DNA from 4 places in the Cupriavidus mimosae genome. Region 4 is predicted to be linked to each of the others. Evidence: predicted binding sites of a transcription regulator. Region 4 holds the regulator's gene; each other region holds the start of a gene.

Region 1 (4,431 bases), on a different contig from region 4:
GCCGTTCTAAATTCCAAGGGGGGAGTCGATCGCTAAAAGGTGCCGGCGTGCTGTTGTATGGAATCCAGACGAACCGGCGGTATTTTGCCGGCTAAGAGAAACTGCCTGTTGTCGCTGTTGTCGCGCAAGAGATCGATTCCCCGGCGAGATGTGGCGGAACCAGACCAAACGGGTAAGCTGTCCTTACAGGTCCTTTTGTACGTAATGAGTCGATTATGCTTGTCGGGGCAATGACAAAATGTGTGTGGTTTGTCTGGAGAATTTTTCAATACGCGAAGGTCAATGCATGGCGGTGAACCTGACAAATCCTTTGTAACGGAGTGTTTGCCATACACTGTGTTTCCAGTTTCTCCGTTTTTGGAGGCCAAAAATGAAAATTATGATTCGAAAGGATATTACAGGTACACTTAAGGCATATCTGCCAAGAAAGGACCTTGAAGAGCCGATAGTTTCCATGACGAAGGATCAAATGTGGGGCGGCCTCGTTAAGCTTGGGAATGGTTGGCAGTTTCAGTTACCAGAGATGGCGCCAGATACTAGGCTTCCAGTGACTGTCGAAGCTAGAAGAGTTGATTCTGGAGGCAAATGACATGGCGCTCACTGGCGATCAGATCAATATTATAACGGAATTGATTCGCAAGGAATCATCACTTCCCGAAGTTGCGGCTAAGTGGCAAAGCTGCTATCCGGATGTTCGTGCAATCCGGGTGAGCGATCTCGAAATGCGGTACGAAAGACCGGTTATAGAATTGGCTGGGCGGCGCGTCTATTTTGGTGCATCCACGGGCGTCTGCATTTCTATAACATCGGAGCCAAGCCACGCGAATATGCTGATCCTCACGGAAAATTGGGCATCCAATGAAGATGGATAACATTACCATAATATTTGAATGGGGGATTTCATAACTGAATGGATTTCATCTTTACTAAGTGAGGAAATGGCCTCTCATAGACGACCATAATGGTTTAAAAGTTGGCTAAACAACGGCTAAGTCGACCTCGGGGTCTCTTCTCTAGGACCTCTCGAATGTACGACGACTCTCCGTACGTGGTTACGATGGATTTCCAAAAAAAGCATAAGGTATTCTACATTACCGCTGGGCACGGCGTTTGCCGTTCAGTTTTACGAAATTGTCCGATGGCTAGCGTGAAGCTGCCAAACACGTCTCTGTTTCACACAGGCTGTGCCAGCCTTAATGATTCAAGTTAATAGGTCAGTGGGGGCGACGCGAGGGCGTGTTAGTTGCCAAGCGACGTATTTCGACACAGTGCGATCGGTTTGTCAGTATCGCGACGCGGACCATGGTTCATAGTTAGGGCTACAACAAGTTCCGGAAAGCCGCGATTTCGCGGGTTTTCTGGAGTTCTTAGCGACATGGCACGAAAGCTGCGCTAACGCGGTCGCGCGGACACGAGCTGGCCGATGCGTGCTTTTGAAAGAAGAAGACCATAGGGAAACACCGCAGACTGAGGACATGATCGTGGCCTTGCAAACCATGGTTTTCTAGCTACACCTTCAATTCAAAATGGAGTATCACAATGTCTAACCTTCGGCAAATTGCCTTTTATGGTAAAGGTGGCATCGGCAAGTCGACTACCTCGCAGAACACGCTAGCGGCGCTGAGCGACCTCGGGCAGAAGATTCTCATCGTTGGGTGTGATCCAAAGGCGGACTCCACACGGCTTATTTTGCATGCTAAAGCACAGGATACAATCCTCTCGCTTGCGGCTGAAGCGGGATCCGTCGAGGATCTTGAACTGGATGACGTAATGAAGATTGGTTACAAGGACATCCGATGTGTCGAGTCGGGGGGGCCTGAACCGGGGGTTGGCTGCGCAGGCAGAGGTGTTATAACGTCAATCAATTTCCTGGAAGAGAACGGCGCGTATGACGGTGTTGATTACGTTTCCTATGATGTGCTCGGCGATGTCGTCTGTGGCGGTTTCGCGATGCCAATACGTGAAAACAAGGCCCAAGAGATCTACATTGTTATGTCTGGCGAGATGATGGCGATGTACGCCGCAAACAACATTTCTAAAGGAATTTTGAAGTACGCAAATAGCGGCGGCGTGCGCTTGGGTGGGTTGATCTGTAACGAGCGAAAGACGGACAAGGAACTTGAGCTAGCAGAATCGCTGGCGGAGATGCTAGGCACGAAGTTGATACACTTCGTGCCTCGCGACAACGTAGTCCAGCATGCAGAACTGCGTCGAATGACCGTCATTGAGTATGCGCCAGACTGCGCTCAGGCAGGGGAGTATCGTGCGCTTGCCGAGAAGATCCATAACAATGGCGGAAATGGTGTTATTCCGACGCCAATCACGATGGACCAGTTGGAGGATCTCTTGATGGCGAAGGGGATTCTGGTGCAGATCGACGAGTCAAAAGTTGGGAAGACTGCGTCAGAACTTACTGCCTAGTCAGGCTTGAACGACAGCCGCCGTGCACGCACGGCGGCTATTTGCGACGAGCATGTTGATTACCTATGGACTACGCGATGACCACGACGGTTGAGGAACGGAAGGCCGCTAACAAGGCCCTCATTGACGAAGTGCTACGGGCTTACCCTGAAAAGATGGGAAAACGACGGGCCAAGCACCTAAGTTCATTCGAGGAAGGCAAGCCAGATTGCGGGGTGAAGTCGAATATCAAGTCGCTGCCTGGGGTCATGACGATTCGCGGGTGCGCGTATGCTGGATCAAAGGGCGTGGTATGGGGGCCGATCAAAGACATGATCCATATAAGCCATGGGCCCGTTGGCTGTGGCCAGTACTCATGGGGATCGCGTCGCAATTACTACGTTGGCACCACGGGCATCGATACGTTCGTTACTATGCAGTTCACCTCTGATTTCCAGGAGAAGGACATAGTGTTCGGAGGTGACAAGAAGCTTGACAAGATCATTGATGAGATACAGCAATTGTTTCCGCTCAACAAGGGGATTTCTATTCAGACAGAATGTCCGATTGGTCTTATCGGCGACGACATTGAGGCTGTCTCAAAGAAGAAGAGTAAGGAGTATGGCGGGCACACCGTCGTACCTGTGCGCTGCGAGGGTTTCCGTGGTGTGTCGCAGTCACTCGGTCATCATTTGGCAAACGACGCGATCCGCGACTTTGTGTTCGATGCTCACTCCAATAAGCGTCTCGCGCTTGAATCGACACCCTATGACGTTGCTATCATAGGCGACTACAACATTGGGGGAGACGCGTGGTCAAGTCGAATTCTTCTTGAAGAGATGGGTTTGCGGGTCATCGCACAGTGGTCGGGTGACGGTACATTGGCGGAACTAGAGAACACCCCAAGGTCAAAGCTGAATTTGTTGCATTGTTACCGATCGATGAACTACATCAGTCGACACATGGAAGAAAAGTATGGCATCCCATGGGTAGAATATAATTTTTTTGGTCCCACAATGATTGAGAAAAGCTTGCGTGAAATTGCAGGTCGATTTGATGATGCGATTATGGAAAATGCAGAAAAGGTGATCGCTAAATACCGCAAGGTATCTGATGCCGTCACTGCGAAATATAAGCCTCGGTTGCAAGGTAAAAAGGTGATGCTCTTTGTAGGTGGATTACGCCCGCGGCACGTTGTAGGGGCATACGAGGATCTAGGCATGGAGGTTATCGGAACGGGGTATGAGTTTGCACACAATGACGATTACCAACGAACGACGCATTATCTAAAGGATGGCACACTCATCTATGATGATGTGACGGGGTACGAATTTGAAAGATTCGTAGACCGGGTGCGCCCCGACCTTGTCGGTTCTGGTATCAAAGAGAAGTACGTATTCCAGAAAATGGGTGTACCGTTCCGTCAAATGCATAGCTGGGATTACTCAGGCCCTTATCACGGCTACGACGGATTTGCGATATTCGCCCGTGATATGGACATTGCCATCTCAAGTCCTGTATGGAACCTCGCGAAGACGCCGTGGAAAGATCGAACATGAGCACAGAGATCGCAGCGGCGGGCGCGTCTAGCGAACGTTTATTTGGAACTTACGTACAGGAGTGAGTGATGCCACAATCGACTGACAAAATTCTCGACCATGAACTACTCTTCCGGGAGCCGGAATACAGGGCGCTCTTTCAGAATAAGAAGAAAGAGTTTGAATTTAAGGATCCCGAGGAAAAGATAAGGGATTTTTCCGAATGGACTAAGACAGAAGACTATAAGAAAAAGAACTTCGCAAGAGAATCACTGACTGTGAATCCGGCCAAGGCGTGTCAGCCACTTGGAGCCGTGTTTGTAGCAAACGGCTTTCACAAGACACTTCCATTCGTTCATGGTTCTCAAGGCTGCGTTGCATACTACCGTTCACATTTCTCAAGGCATTTCAAGGAGCCGACTTCGTGTGTGAGTTCCTCTATGACTGAGGATGCGGCGGTGTTCGGCGGCCTGAACAACATGATTGATGGGCT
Region 2 (4,431 bases), on a different contig from region 4:
GCACCATCCTGTGGACCATCCTCGGCATGGCCGTGGTCCAGATGATCGTGCACCTGAAGTACTTCCTGCACCTGGACTCTTCGTCCGAACAGCGCAGCAACGTGATCGCGCTGCTGTTCACGGCGCTGATCCTGGTGATCGTGGTGGCGGGTTCGCTGTGGATCATGCACAACCTGAACGCCAACATGATGGTGATGTAAGGACCGGCGTCCTGGCATCGAAAAAAAGGGGCCCCGCGGGGCCCCTTTTTTTTTGCCGCGACTTCGTCAGGGCTTGAACGTATCCCCCAGTACCACGCCCTCGCGCCGCGGATCGGCACCGCCCACCAGCACCGCCGAGCCGCCGATGGTGGTGCGGATGATGGCGCTCAGCCCGCTGGACTGCGCCGCCGTATTGACGGTGTGGCCCAGGTTGCGCAGGCCCTTGACAAGCGGGTCGTTGTCGCCCGGCAGGCCGCCGGCCGGCGTGCTGGTGTCGACATTGGGGTGCTCGCCGCCGACGATCATGGCCGAGCCGGCGCCGTTGGAGCCGCCGAAGTCGATCATCGACACCGCCTGCTGCGCATCCATGCCCCAGTCCAGCGCAGCCACCAGCGTCTTGGCCACGTACTGGATGATGGTGGCGCCGCCCGGCGAACCGGTGGTCATGTAGAAGTCGCCGCGCGAGCCGTCGCCATTGCGCCTGAACACCAGCGTCGGCGCCATCGAGCTGCGCGGGCGCTTGCCCGGCTGCAGCCGGTTGGCCACCGGCACCCCGCCCGGCGCCGGATCGGCATTGAAGTCGGTCAGCTCGTTGTTGAGCAGGAAGCCGTTGGTCATGTGGTACGAGCCCAGGCCCGACTCGATGGTGGTCGTCATCGCCACCACGTTGCCGTACTTGTCATGCAGCGACAGGTGCGTGGTGCCGCGCTCCTCCACCATCGACGGCGCCAGCGGCACGTCGCCGAGGTTGCCGGCCGCCACCGGCGTAACCATCGAGCCGGTGGTGCTGATCAGGCTGGCGCGCTGGCTCAGGTAGGCTTTGTTCAGCATGGTGTCCGAGGTGCCGCCGGGCAACGGAATGAAGTCGGTGTCGGCCACGTACTTGTTGCGGTCGGCATAGGCCAGGTGGCCGGCCTCGCCCATCAGGTGGACGCCCAGCACGCTCGGGCGGCCGCCGTTCTGGTCGACCAGCGTGGGCTTTTGCGCCGCCATGTCGAAGTTCTCGACGATGCCCAGGATCTGCGCCACCGCGATCCCGCCCGATGACGGCGGCGGCATGCCGCAGACCTCGTACTGCCGGTAGGTGGTGCACACCGGCGTGCGCTTCTTGGCCTGGTAGTTGGCCAGGTCGTCCAGCGTGGTCACGCCCGGCGTGGTGTTGCCGTCGTAGGTGGTCTGGATCTTGGCGACGATGGCCTGGGCGATCGGGCCGTTCTTGTAAAAGGCGTCGGCGCCGCCCGCGGCGACGGCGGTGAAGACCGTCGCCAGCGCGGGATTGCGCAGCACGGTGTTGACCGCGCGCGGGGTGCCGTCCGGATTCAGGAAATAGGCGGCCATCTCCGGATCGCGCTTGATATTGGCGACAGTGGCGCTGTCCGAGATCGCGGCGGCCATGCGCGGCGGGATCGCAAAGCCGTCGGTGGCCAGCTTGATCGCCGGCGCGAACAGTTCCTTCCAGGCAGTCTTGCCGTAGTCGCGGTGAGCCAGCTCGAGCACGCGCAGCGTGCCCGGGGTGCCAATCGAGCGGCCGCTGCGCACGGCATTGGGCAGCGGCGTGGTCTGGTCGGCCGTGGACTTCCAGCGCAGGTAGTTTTCGTCAGCCGCGGCCGGTGCGGTCTCGCGGCCGTCGTAGGCGGTGACCTGCCGGGTCGTCGCGTCGTAATGCAGGATGAAGGCGCCGCCGCCGATGCCGGACGATTGCGGCTCGACCAGGTTCAGCACCATCTGCGCCGCCACGGCGGCGTCGATCGCGGTGCCGCCGGCCTTCAGCACGTCGCATGCCGCCTTGGTCGAGACCGGGTTGTTGGTCACCGCCATATAGGTCTTGCTGTAGACCGTGACCTTGGGCGCATAGCCGGTCGCCTGCTCAGGCGCGTTGGGGTCGCCCGGCAGCACCACGGCCTGGCCGCCGGTGCTGCCGTCCAGCTCGCAGCCGGCGGTAGGCGTGACCGTGGGCGGCGGGGGCGGCGGGGGCGTATCGTCGCCGCCGCCGCAGGCGCCCAGTGTCAGCGCCAGCGCCGCCAGGGCCAGCTTGCCGCGGCGCTGGCGCCAGGGTGGGGTGGCGCGCAACCGGGGCTGCGGCTCGGCGGAAGATGTATGGGGGTCGGCAGCGTACGGCATGGTTTCCTCCTTCCTTTTTTGTGGGTCCGGGAAATGCCATGGCCGGGTCGTCAGGCTGGGCCGCGGCCATCTTCCACCGTAGTGCCGCAGCGCTCCGGTCTTAATCATTGAATGTACGGATTTACATGCATTCGAATCCGGGTTTAAGCGCCCGCTTAATCGGCGCGGGCCAGGGCGCAGGCACGCCGGCGCTTGCCAATGGCGCCACGGTGGCGCAAGCCGGTTCCGGCAATGTGCGCCATGCACCGGGATCGGACGCGGCGGCCGGCACGCACTGTCGCAGTGCGCTGATTCGCTGCACGGCGATGGTGCGCACGCGCCCGGCAGCCGGCATCCGGCCCCGCGCACCGCCTGTAGCCGCGCCGCGCGCACGATATCGCCGTGGCACGCTAGTTGCAGATGCATCACCCCGGGGAGCGTAGTCCCTGACCAACACCATAAACGGGAGCTGCAGATGCAACGACGTGACATGCTGAAGCTGTCGGCGATAGCCGCCGCGGCGATGATCGGTACCAGCCCACTGGCGCTGGCGCAGTCCAAGGAGCCGATCAAGGTCGGCATCCTGCATTCGCTGTCCGGCACCATGGCGATCTCGGAAACGTCGCTGAAGGACGTGGCGCTGATGACCATCGACGAGATCAACAAGAGCGGCGGCGTGCTCGGGCGCAAGCTGGAACCGGTGGTGGTGGACCCGGCGTCGAACTGGCCGCTGTTCGCCGAGAAGGCGCGCCAGCTGGTCAGCAAGGACAAGGTCGCGGTGACCTTCGGCTGCTGGACCTCGGTGTCGCGCAAGTCGGTGCTGCCGGTCTACGAAGAGCTCAACTCGCTGCTGTTCTACCCGGTGCAGTATGAAGGCGAGGAGATGTCGAAGAACGTCTTCTACACCGGCGCGGCGCCCAACCAGCAGGCCATCCCCGCGGTCGAATACCTGATGAGCAAGGAGGGCGGCGGCGCCAAACGGTTCTTCCTGCTCGGCACCGACTATGTCTACCCGCGCACCACCAACAAGATCCTGCGCGCCTTCCTGAAGAGCAAGGGCGTGGCCGACAAGGACATCGAAGAGGTCTATACCCCGTTCGGCCACAGCGACTACCAGACCATTGTCGCCAATATCAAGAAGTTCTCGCAGGGCGGCAAGACCGCGGTGATCTCCACCATCAACGGCGATTCCAACGTGCCGTTCTACAAGGAGCTGGGCAACGCCGGGCTCAAGGCCAAGGACGTGCCGGTGGTGGCCTTCTCGGTCGGTGAAGAAGAGCTGCGCGGCATCGATACCAAGCCGCTGGTGGGCCACCTGGCCGCATGGAACTACTTCATGTCGGTCAAGAACCCCGAGAACGACGCCTTCCGCAAGCAGTGGGCGGCCTGGGTCAAGGCCAACAACCTGCCCGGCGGCGACAAGCGCGTGACCAACGACCCGATGGAAGCCACCTACGTGGGCATCCACATGTGGGCGCAGGCGGTGAAGAAGGCCGGCAGCACCGATACCAACAAGGTGCGCGCAGCCATGTATGGCCAGACCTTCAAGGCGCCGGACGGCTTCACCCTGACCATGGGCGAGAACCACCACCTGTACAAGCCGGTGATGATCGGCGAGGTCAAGGGCGACGGTCAGTTCGCGGTGGTGTGGAAGACCCCGAAGGCGGTGCGCGCGCAGCCGTGGAGCCCGTTCATCGCGGGCAATGAAGGCAAGCCGGACAAGGCGATGTAAGGAGCGGTCGCCTGCCGCTATTCGGCTCCCCTCTCCCACAGCGTGGGAGAGGGGAGCACACCCCCAGTCTGGTTATCCACCATCGTCACTTGCCAGCCCTCATGTGCCATTCGATATCCCTTCCCGCCAAGCTGTGGCTGCGTGCCTTGCTCGCAGCGTTGCTGCTGGCCTCGGCACCGTGGGCCGGCGCACTGACGCAGGCCGACCTGAAGCCGCTGGCCGAAGACGACTTCGATGCCAAGACTGCCGCGCTGTCCGCGGTGGCCAAGGCATCGCCAGCTGAAGCCGCGCCGATCCTGAAGGCCCTGCAGGATGACGCCCTGCAGTATGCGCCGTCGGCCGGCATGGTGCGCCAGGATGGCGACAGGCTGGTCGATGCGATCAGCGGCAAGCCGGTCA
Region 3 (4,431 bases), on a different contig from region 4:
TCGGCTTTCTCGTCCTTTTGCGCTGGGCCGAAGACTTTGCTGACTACGGTGGGCGAGCCTTTGAGCCCAATCCTATTCAAGTCAGTGATGCCGGCTTGTTCTCGATTCCATTTGCGTATCGGAACCGCCGCCGCGTGTATCATCGCGGGGAGTGTTGCAAAACGTAATTCGTTCGTGTTCTCAAGCATCGTTATGAGACAAGGCAGCGTGGTCTGAAGCACTTGCACGCCTCCTTCCGCACGACGCTCGACGACGATTGAACGCTTATTTAAATCCGTTTCAACGATCCTTGATACATAGGTAAGCAGTTGGAAGCCGAGCCGTGTCGCAATACCAGGTCCGACTTGCGCAGTGTCGCCATCGATGGTCTGCTTACCGGTAAAGACCATATCCACTGTTTGTTGAGTCGTGATCTTTTGGATGGCAGCGGCAAGCGCGTAGGACGTCGCAAGCGTATCAGCTCCGGCGAAAGCGCGGTCGGTAATGAGTATGGCATCGTCAGCGCCGAAGCTGATGCACTTGCGTAGCGCGTCCTCGGCCTGGGGCGGCCCCATGCATAGCGCCGTGAGTCGTCCGCCGAAGCGGTCCTTCAGCCGTAACGCCTCCTCTAGTGAGAAGAGGTCGTATGGGTTGATGATAGCTGGAACGCCTTGGCGCATTATTGTATTGGTCACCGGATGCACCCGAATCTGCGCTGAATCGGGGACTTGCTTGATACAGACAACAATATGCATGGTTCCTTCTCCGCGTCAGACGGTGTCGCGCTTTCCCACCGAAGCGCGAAGGTTGTCAAGGCTAACGTACCTTCGTGCTTCTGCCTCCCCAAAACACCTGAAAACCTTCTGTTCCGCTGGCGTTGACGACACGAAATCGTTGTAGGCTTTGAGCAACAAGCTGCGATAAAACTCGAACAGCGCGGTGCCGTTGTCCAAGGGAGGCTCTTCTTGTTGCTCGATGTACTGGAGGAACCTTTTTAGGATATGTAGACGGCTAACGTTCAAAACTGTTTCGTCGAATGCGATGTCAAAATGCCGAAAAAAGTCCTCAGTCGAAGAGAGGTGTTGCTGCTGATGGAGGTGTCCTTGCATATCTTTGAAGTAGGTTAAAAATAGGGTGTGTGACGTAGATGCGGGCCGCGCTATTTCGACGGGCCGACGTTTATTGTTAGCTAACGCTACATGGACAACCTATGGTCGCTAAGAATAGGAATCATTGGCTTTGCTTGATATCTCCGGCGCCTGCTCGCGTTGTCGCGATAACAACATTTTTGTAACTACTCGGTCCTGGAAAACGGCCTCAGAGTTACCCGAATCTTTGTAATCTGGGTGCGGATGCGTCTTAGCAGGCAATGCATCGTGCTTGTCGCATCGTCTCAGCCGGGAATCGAAATGGGATACGCGGGAGTGTGTATCCCAACGCCTAACTCGATGGGAGCACATATGCGTTCTTATTTTTTTCGACGGCACTGCCCAGTGAGACGAATCTTGGGCAAGAGAAGAGATCTGGACGAACGTATTACTATCGACACCTGTATCCTGCTCAATCAAATGCCGTGAACCCGTCACGACTTCCTTGAGCGCTGCCTTGCCCTTCGGGTGAACCATGCCATTTACCGCTGGGCTCACATGTGGGGCGCTGGAGTTGAGCGCAGCTAGTGTATGTGCGGTAGCGAGACCGACATCATGTTGCAAATAGATTTCTACATCGTGCAGCCTTGCAATGAGGTCGTAGGCCGAAAACTGGAGAATTGCACCAACTTTGTTGGAGAATTGGATCCACTGTTCACCATACATCCTCGGGCGCAGCGCGACTTCCACAAGGAATGAAGGGTGCGGACGCGCAAGGTTTGCCATACGAATAGAGCTTCCTGTGTGGCATTCCTCTATCTTCCGGATAAGGTACGCGATCAGAGATAATGCCAAAATTCGCGACAGCCGCAGATGGTTAAAATAGCGATCGGAAACGGAGATGGACAAGTATACAAACTCAGCTTTGCAGCACAGGGCAGCGATTTGCTTGGTGTCTGTCGAGCAGCCGGAAATTGTTGTTGCCGGCTTGAGGTTTATGTCCCCAGTAGCATCGATAAGCGTTATCTCCTCATCACCCATTGCAAATATTGCTGTAAGCAGCTCCGGAATTTCTCCATGCGCGAGTATGCCGGCAATCGCACAATTTTCTTCTATCCGATAAAGGCTCATTGCGGGCCGTTTTAGGCCGGACAATGTTCTCTCGATAATAATCGGTTTAAGCATCGCGGTAGTTGCCTTTGCGCTTCATTGGTCCTACACGGTCGAGCAAGCGTTGTGCCAGCCGAGTTCAATAAGCTGGAGCGCTATCTTCAAGAGCGGCAGCGGCGACGCTGTCAGTAAACGTTGGGGGCTTCGCACATTTTTCGTGTCGCGAATGTCTCTGTCCGGACAAGCTGCTGGGTGCCGAGAAGAGGGAGCCGTATTAGGCCAATTTAGCTACCCTGTTTTCGCAGTGAGCTTCGAGCTGGCTTCAACCCACACGCAAGACGAATGCGCTGCTGTCGAACTTATAGAACGCCGGCAGATGCTGCGCCCTCATACCGGTCGAGATGCTCCTTGCGCGATGGCACGGATTTCGCTTTTTGGCGGATGTACAACTACTCTCGATGTGAAGGAAAGAGTTATGCGAAATAGGGCGTGCACGCGACCATCGGCTGCCTGTTTTGAAGGCGGGGAGAAAGTTGTGCCCCTAATGCCAACTAGCAGAACATCGGCCCTACGGGGCGAGGGTACTCCGTCTGTTGGAGCCAGCGTGTTGAAGTGCGAGTCGCCTGGAGAGGCCGAGGGGATGCGGCCGGGGGTGTGGGATAAGATAAAAGATCATCCGTGCTACTCAGAGGAAGCGCATCACCATTACGCGCGCATGCATGTAGCGGTTGCGCCCGCCTGCAACATTCAGTGCAACTACTGTAACCGCAAGTACGACTGTTCAAACGAGTCGCGACCTGGCGTTACGTCGAGAAAGCTGACGCCAGAGCAGGCAGTGAAGAAGGTGATGGTTGTCGCGAGTCGCATACCGCAACTGACGGTGGTGGGTGTTGCTGGGCCCGGTGATTCGCTCGCGAGCCCAGGAACCACGTTTGAGACGTTCCGTTTGCTTAAGGAGCGAGTTCCCGATGTCAAACTATGTCTCTCAACCAATGGCCTCGCGTTGCCTGACTTTGTGGATGACATCTGCCGATACAACATTGATCATGTGACAATAACCATCAACATGATCGATCCGGTTGTCGGGGCAAGAATTTACCCGTGGATTTTTTGGAACCGTCGCCGGTTGACAGGGACGGACGCCGCGTGCGTGTTGCATGAGCGGCAGATGCAAGGGCTCGAGATGCTAACAGAACGAGGCGTACTGACGAAAATTAATTCGGTGTTGATTCCGGGTATTAACGATAAACATTTGATTGAGGTAAATCGTGCTGTGAAACAGCGAGGTGCGTTCCTTCACAACATTATGCCGCTAATCTCCGACCCGTCGCACGGTACGTACTTCGGCCTGCACGGACCACGAGGACCTACCTCCCGTGAATTGAGGACAGTACAGGAAGCTTGTTCGGGCGGTCTGAAATTGATGCGGCATTGCCGGCAGTGCCGAGCGGACGCGGTAGGACTCTTGGATGAGGATCGCGGTGCCGAGTTTTCACTGGAGAGTATCGAGCAGATGGATATCGGCTATGACCGAAACATCCGCCAAGAGTACCAGTTCCGCACGGAGACTGAGCTCATGGCGCAACGTGAGGCAAAGCGGGAAGTGCCAGCCTTAACCAAGGTCAGGAAAGCGACAGGAGCACTGAAGGTCAATATCGCCGTTGCAACGAAAGGCCGGGGTCGCGTGAATGGGCACTTTGGGAATATCTCTGAGCTAAAAATCTTCGAAGTTAGCGCCTCTGGCGCGCACTTTGTGGGTTACCGCCGGGTTGAATTGTATTGCCAAGGGGGGTACGGTGACGATGAACGACTAGTACGTATCATACGCGCGATCAACGATTGTCATGCCATTTTTGTGGCGAAAATTGGTATCTGTCCGCGTAAGGAACTCGCCGATGCGGGCATCGAGTCGGTGGAGCAGTACGCGGGGGAAATTGTTGAGGTCGCAGCACGATCTTGGTTCAATGATTACTCAAGCCGTGTGGCTGGTGGCGGATCGCTGCGTAAACATTGCGACGAGACGCATGATCAGGCAAAGGATGTCTAAAAGGCTCCAACGACCGTTTGATGTGCAAAGGCCATGCAAGCGCGGAGGAGTAGTACCGTACTTTAAATTGTAAGGAGCGTATCTATGGCCTTGAAGATTATTGCCTCAGCCTGCACCGGCTGCTCGGCGTGCGAGGCGCAGTGCCCAAATGCTGCCATTAGTGAGAAAGGTGACGTGTTGGCAATTGATCCTAAGAAGTGCACTATG
Region 4 (4,431 bases):
CATCCGCGCGGTGCTGGAGTTGCAGCAGGACAAGGGCAAGCCGCTGGCCAAGGCCGAGATCGAGCGCCGCCTCGATGCCCTGCTCGACGACCTGCAGATCGCGCACCTGCGCAACAACCCGGCGCTGTCGCTGTCCGGCGGCGAGCGCCGCCGCGTGGAAATCGCGCGCGCGCTGGCGTCGTCGCCGCGCTTCATTCTGCTCGACGAACCGTTCGCCGGCGTGGACCCGATCGCCGTGGGCGAAATCCAGCGCATCGTCAGCTTCCTGAAGGCGCGCAATATCGGCGTGCTGATCACCGACCACAACGTGCGCGAGACGCTCGGCATCTGCGACCACGCCTACATCATCAGCGAAGGCACGGTGCTGGCAGCTGGCCAGCCCGAAGACATCATCGCCAATGACGCCGTGCGGCGCGTCTATCTGGGCGAGAACTTCCGCATGTGACAAGACGGCTGCCCGGCGCGGGCTGCCATGGCCGCGCGATGCGGAGAGCCAGCGGCGATCACGGCGCATTAGCGATAGCAATTTCCGTTCCAACATCGGAAAGATGCGCATAAAATAGGTCGCATGAAACCGTCGCTACAGCTCCGCCTCTCCCAGCACCTGGCCCTGACCCCGCAGCTGCAACAGTCGATCCGGCTGCTGCAGCTCTCCACGCTGGAATTGCAGCAGGAAGTCGAACAGGCGCTGACGGAAAACCCGCTGCTCGAGCGGGAGAACGACTGGATCGAAAGCCCGCTGCGCGTGGCCGCCGATGGCTCGGTCAACGTACAGAGCGCGCCCGCGCCCGCCCCCGCCGAGCCCCAGGGCAATGGCGATGCGCGCGCCGAGGGCGCTGCCGATGACAACTACAGCGACAACAGCAGCGGCGACGACTACGGCAACAGCGACTGGAGCCTGGATGACTTCGCCCGCCGCCCGCAAGGCGACGAGGACGAAAAGACGCCGATGCAGCTGCGCGATGCCGAGCCCACGCTGCGCGAATACCTGATGGAGCAGCTGACGCCGCTGAAGATCTCGGCGCGCGACAAGGGTCTCGCCATCTTCCTGATCGAATCGCTCGATGACGACGGCTACCTGAGCGCCTCGCTCGAAGAGATCTGCGCGGAGCTGCCCGAAGAGCTGGAGTTCGACCCCGACGAAGTCCACGCCATCCTGACGCTGCTGCAGAGCTTCGATCCGGCCGGCGTGGGCGCGCGCAATGCCGCCGAATGCCTGGCGCTGCAATTGCGCCGCCTGACCCACCCGCAGCGCGAACTGGCGCTGACCATCGTCACCCATCACCTGGAACTGCTGGCGGTACGTGACTACACGCGACTGAAGAAGGCCCTGCAGGTCGATGAAGTCGCGCTCAAGGCCGCGCATGACCTGATCCGCTCGCTCGCACCCTACCCGGGCCACGCGTACAGCCGTCCCGAGGCCGATTTCGTCGTGCCCGACGTGTTCGTGCGCAAGAGCGGCGGCGGCTGGACCGCGCAGCTCAATCCGGATGTGATGCCGAGGCTGCGCATCAACGATATGTATGCCCAGATCCTGCGCGGCGCCAAGGGCGAAACCGGCACGGCGGGACTGCAGCAGAAGCTGCAGGAGGCACGCTGGCTGATCAAGAATATCCAGCAAAGGTTCGACACGATCCTGCGTGTCTCGCAGGCCATTGTCGAGCGTCAAAAGAACTTTTTCACCCACGGTGAAATCGCCATGCGCCCCTTGGTTTTGCGGGAGATTGCCGATACACTGGGTTTACACGAGTCAACCATCTCCCGGGTGACGACCAATAAATATATGGCTACGCCGATGGGTACTTTCGAACTGAAGTACTTCTTCGGTAGCCACGTGTCCACCGAAACCGGTGGCGCGGCTTCATCAACGGCCATCCGCGCCTTGATCAAGCAACTGATAGGAGCCGAAGACCCGAGGAATCCCCTTTCCGACAGTCGCATCGCCGAACTGCTGGGCGAACAGGGCTTCGTTGTCGCACGCCGCACCGTCGCCAAGTATCGTGAAGCCTTGAAAATCCCCGCAGTCAATCTCCGCAAGTCTTTGTAGCCGAGCCCACCGCCTGCCTGGTGAGGCTCTTTCAGAAGGAGAAGCGCTATGAACTTCAAGATCAGTGGACACCACCTGGACATCACGCCCCCTCTGCGTGAGTACGTGGAAACGAAGCTGGAGCGAATCGTCAGGCATTTCGATCAAGTCATTGGCGTTAGCGTGCTGCTCTCTGTCGACAATCACAAGGAAAAGGACCGGCGTCAGTACGCGGAAATCAATCTGCATCTAAAGGGCAAGGACATCTTTGTCGAGGCGCATCACGAAGACCTGTATGCGGCGATCGACGCACTCGTCGACAAGCTGGACCGTCAGGTGATTCGCTACAAGGATCGCGTGCAAGGCCACGACCGCGAAGCGGTCAAGTACCAGATGGCCGCAGCGCAAATGCAGCAATAAACCCGTGCCCGGCAGCCCCGCAGAGGGCTGCTGAACCAGGATTCCACAGGCAAGCCGCGCCCCGAAGCGCGGCTTTTTTGCGCCCTTGCGCCGTGACGGGTGTGTGGCAGCGGAGCAAAGCCCTGCCACGCATGAAGGTCCGAAATGTTCGCAAGCGCAGCGCCAAGGTGTATGCTGCGCCATACAAAGAGAGAGAAATCGTGGCTGCGCCTGCTCGCGCTGCACCGCACAATGCAAGGGTAGCCGCTGCTCTATAATGGGCCGGACGTCTTCCCCGCGCCGGCAGCGGTCGGGGAGCCAGCCGCTGCCCGGCGGAACGATCCGCCCGCTAACTGACATCCTGCGCATCGCCCATGAATCGTTTGGCCAAATTGCTGCCACCCGGCAACATTACCCTCGACGTCAGCGTCACCAGCAAGAAGCGTGTGTTCGAGCAGGCCGGGCTCCTCTTCGAGAACAACCATGGCGTGGCGCGCGCCATCGTTACCGACAACCTGTTCGCACGCGAGTCGCTGGGCTCGACCGGACTGGGCGCCGGCGTGGCGATTCCGCACGGGCGCATCAAGGGCCTGAAGCAGCCGCTGGCCGCGTTCATGCGACTGGCCGAGCCGATCCCGTTCGAATCGCCGGACGGCAAGCCGGTGTCGCTGCTGATCTTCCTGCTGGTGCCGGAACAGGCCACGCAGCAGCACCTGGAAATTTTGTCCGAGATCGCGCAACTGCTGTCGGATCGCGACATGCGCGAGGGCTTGGCGACGCTGCCCACGCCCGATGCCGTGCACGAACTGCTGATCGCATGGCATCCCTGATCCACTGATTCCCCCGGAGCGGGCCGGCACCAGACCGGGCAAGCGCCACGCGCTTCGAACACCGCCTTACCAGCCATACCGCATGGAACTCACCGGCGTCACCTCCCAGTCCATCTTCGACGACAACGCAGCCGACCTCAAACTCTCGTGGATCGCCGGCCTGGAGGGCGCGGACCGCGCCTTTGACGTTGAATTCGCCCGCGAAGCGACCTCCGCCGCAGACCTGGTGGGCCACCTCAACCTGATCCACCCGAACCGGATCCAGGTCCTCGGCAAGCCCGAAATCACGTATTACCAGCGGCTCGACGACGAGACCCGCAAGCGCCAGATGGGCGAGCTGATCCTGCTGGAGCCGCCGTTCCTGGTGATTGCCGACGGCATGGAGCCGCCGCCGGACCTTGAACTGCGCTGCACGCGCTCGTCGACGCCGCTGTTCACCACGCCGGTGTCGTCCGCCGCGGTGATCGACCATCTGCGCCTGTACCTGTCGCGCATCTCCGCGCCGCGCGTGACCATGCACGGCGTGTTTCTCGACATCCTGGGCATGGGCGTGCTGATCATGGGCGAATCGGGCCTGGGCAAGAGCGAACTGGGCCTGGAACTGATTTCGCGTGGCCACGGGCTGGTGGCCGACGACGCCGTCGATTTCGTCCGGCTGGGGCCGGATTTCATCGAAGGCCGCTGCCCGCCGCTGCTGCAGAATCTGCTTGAAGTACGCGGCCTGGGGCTGCTCGACATCAAGACCATCTTCGGCGAGACCGCAGTACGGCGGAAGATGAAGATCAAGCTGGTGGTGCAGCTGGTGCGGCGCAACGATGGCGAATTCGAGCGGCTGCCGCTGGATTCGCAGTACCTGGACGTGCTCGGGCTTCCCATCCACATGGTCAAGATCCAGGTGGCGGCCGGCCGCAACCTGGCCGTGCTGGTCGAGGCCGCCGTGCGCAATACCATCCTGCGCCTGCGCGGCATCGACACGCTGCGCGACTTCATGGACCGCCAGCGCGCCGCGATGCAGGCCGATGCCGTCTCGCGCGGGCAGGGCCGGCTGCTGTAAGCCCCGGTCCGCCGCGGTTTTCAATTGCTTACAACGGCGTGACAACCGCTCGTCAACGCTTCTCAGGCATGCTCCGTTTTGTGCTGCAATGGGCATCACGCCCGTTACGGACGCTGCAACGC

Evidence for each region. Region 4 encodes sigma-54, which starts transcription at its own class of promoters, with help from an activator protein. Its sites were predicted from a motif close to TGGCANGNAANCTGCTTT; they were not measured.
Region 1: a site for sigma-54 is predicted at 1,377-1,394, ahead of nifH (nitrogenase iron protein). Genes of this name have one in related genera too.
Region 2: a site for sigma-54 is predicted at 2,704-2,721, ahead of urtA (urea ABC transporter substrate-binding protein). Genes of this name have one in related genera too.
Region 3: a site for sigma-54 is predicted at 2,594-2,611, ahead of nifB (nitrogenase cofactor biosynthesis protein NifB). Genes of this name have one in related genera too.

The regions. Positions count from the first base shown of each region.
Region 1 is NZ_JALHRY010000031.1:13,541-17,971, forward strand. It holds gene MKD50_RS29270 (nitrogen fixation protein NifZ) at 1-36, shown strand, start outside; gene nifT (putative nitrogen fixation protein NifT) at 371-589, shown strand; gene MKD50_RS29280 (hypothetical protein) at 591-872, shown strand; gene nifH (nitrogenase iron protein) at 1,540-2,421, shown strand; gene nifD (nitrogenase molybdenum-iron protein alpha chain) at 2,499-3,959, shown strand; gene nifK (nitrogenase molybdenum-iron protein subunit beta) at 4,028-4,431, shown strand, end outside.
Region 2 is NZ_JALHRY010000006.1:303,809-308,239, reverse strand. It holds gene cyoD (cytochrome o ubiquinol oxidase subunit IV) at 1-200, shown strand, start outside; gene MKD50_RS14045 (gamma-glutamyltransferase family protein) at 267-2,321, opposite strand; gene urtA (urea ABC transporter substrate-binding protein) at 2,776-4,032, shown strand; gene urtB (urea ABC transporter permease subunit UrtB) at 4,134-4,431, shown strand, end outside.
Region 3 is NZ_JALHRY010000031.1:8,462-12,892, forward strand. It holds gene MKD50_RS29245 (electron transfer flavoprotein subunit beta/FixA family protein) at 1-734, opposite strand, end outside; gene MKD50_RS29250 (nitrogenase-stabilizing/protective protein NifW) at 750-1,088, opposite strand; gene MKD50_RS29255 (hydroxymethylglutaryl-CoA lyase-like TIM-barrel protein) at 1,197-2,252, opposite strand; gene nifB (nitrogenase cofactor biosynthesis protein NifB) at 2,653-4,224, shown strand; gene MKD50_RS29265 (4Fe-4S binding protein) at 4,309-4,431, shown strand, end outside.
Region 4 is NZ_JALHRY010000005.1:125,717-130,147, reverse strand. It holds gene lptB (LPS export ABC transporter ATP-binding protein) at 1-445, shown strand, start outside; gene MKD50_RS11250 (RNA polymerase factor sigma-54) at 569-2,047, shown strand; gene hpf (ribosome hibernation-promoting factor, HPF/YfiA family) at 2,096-2,446, shown strand; gene MKD50_RS11240 (PTS sugar transporter subunit IIA) at 2,800-3,255, shown strand; gene hprK (HPr(Ser) kinase/phosphatase) at 3,338-4,309, shown strand.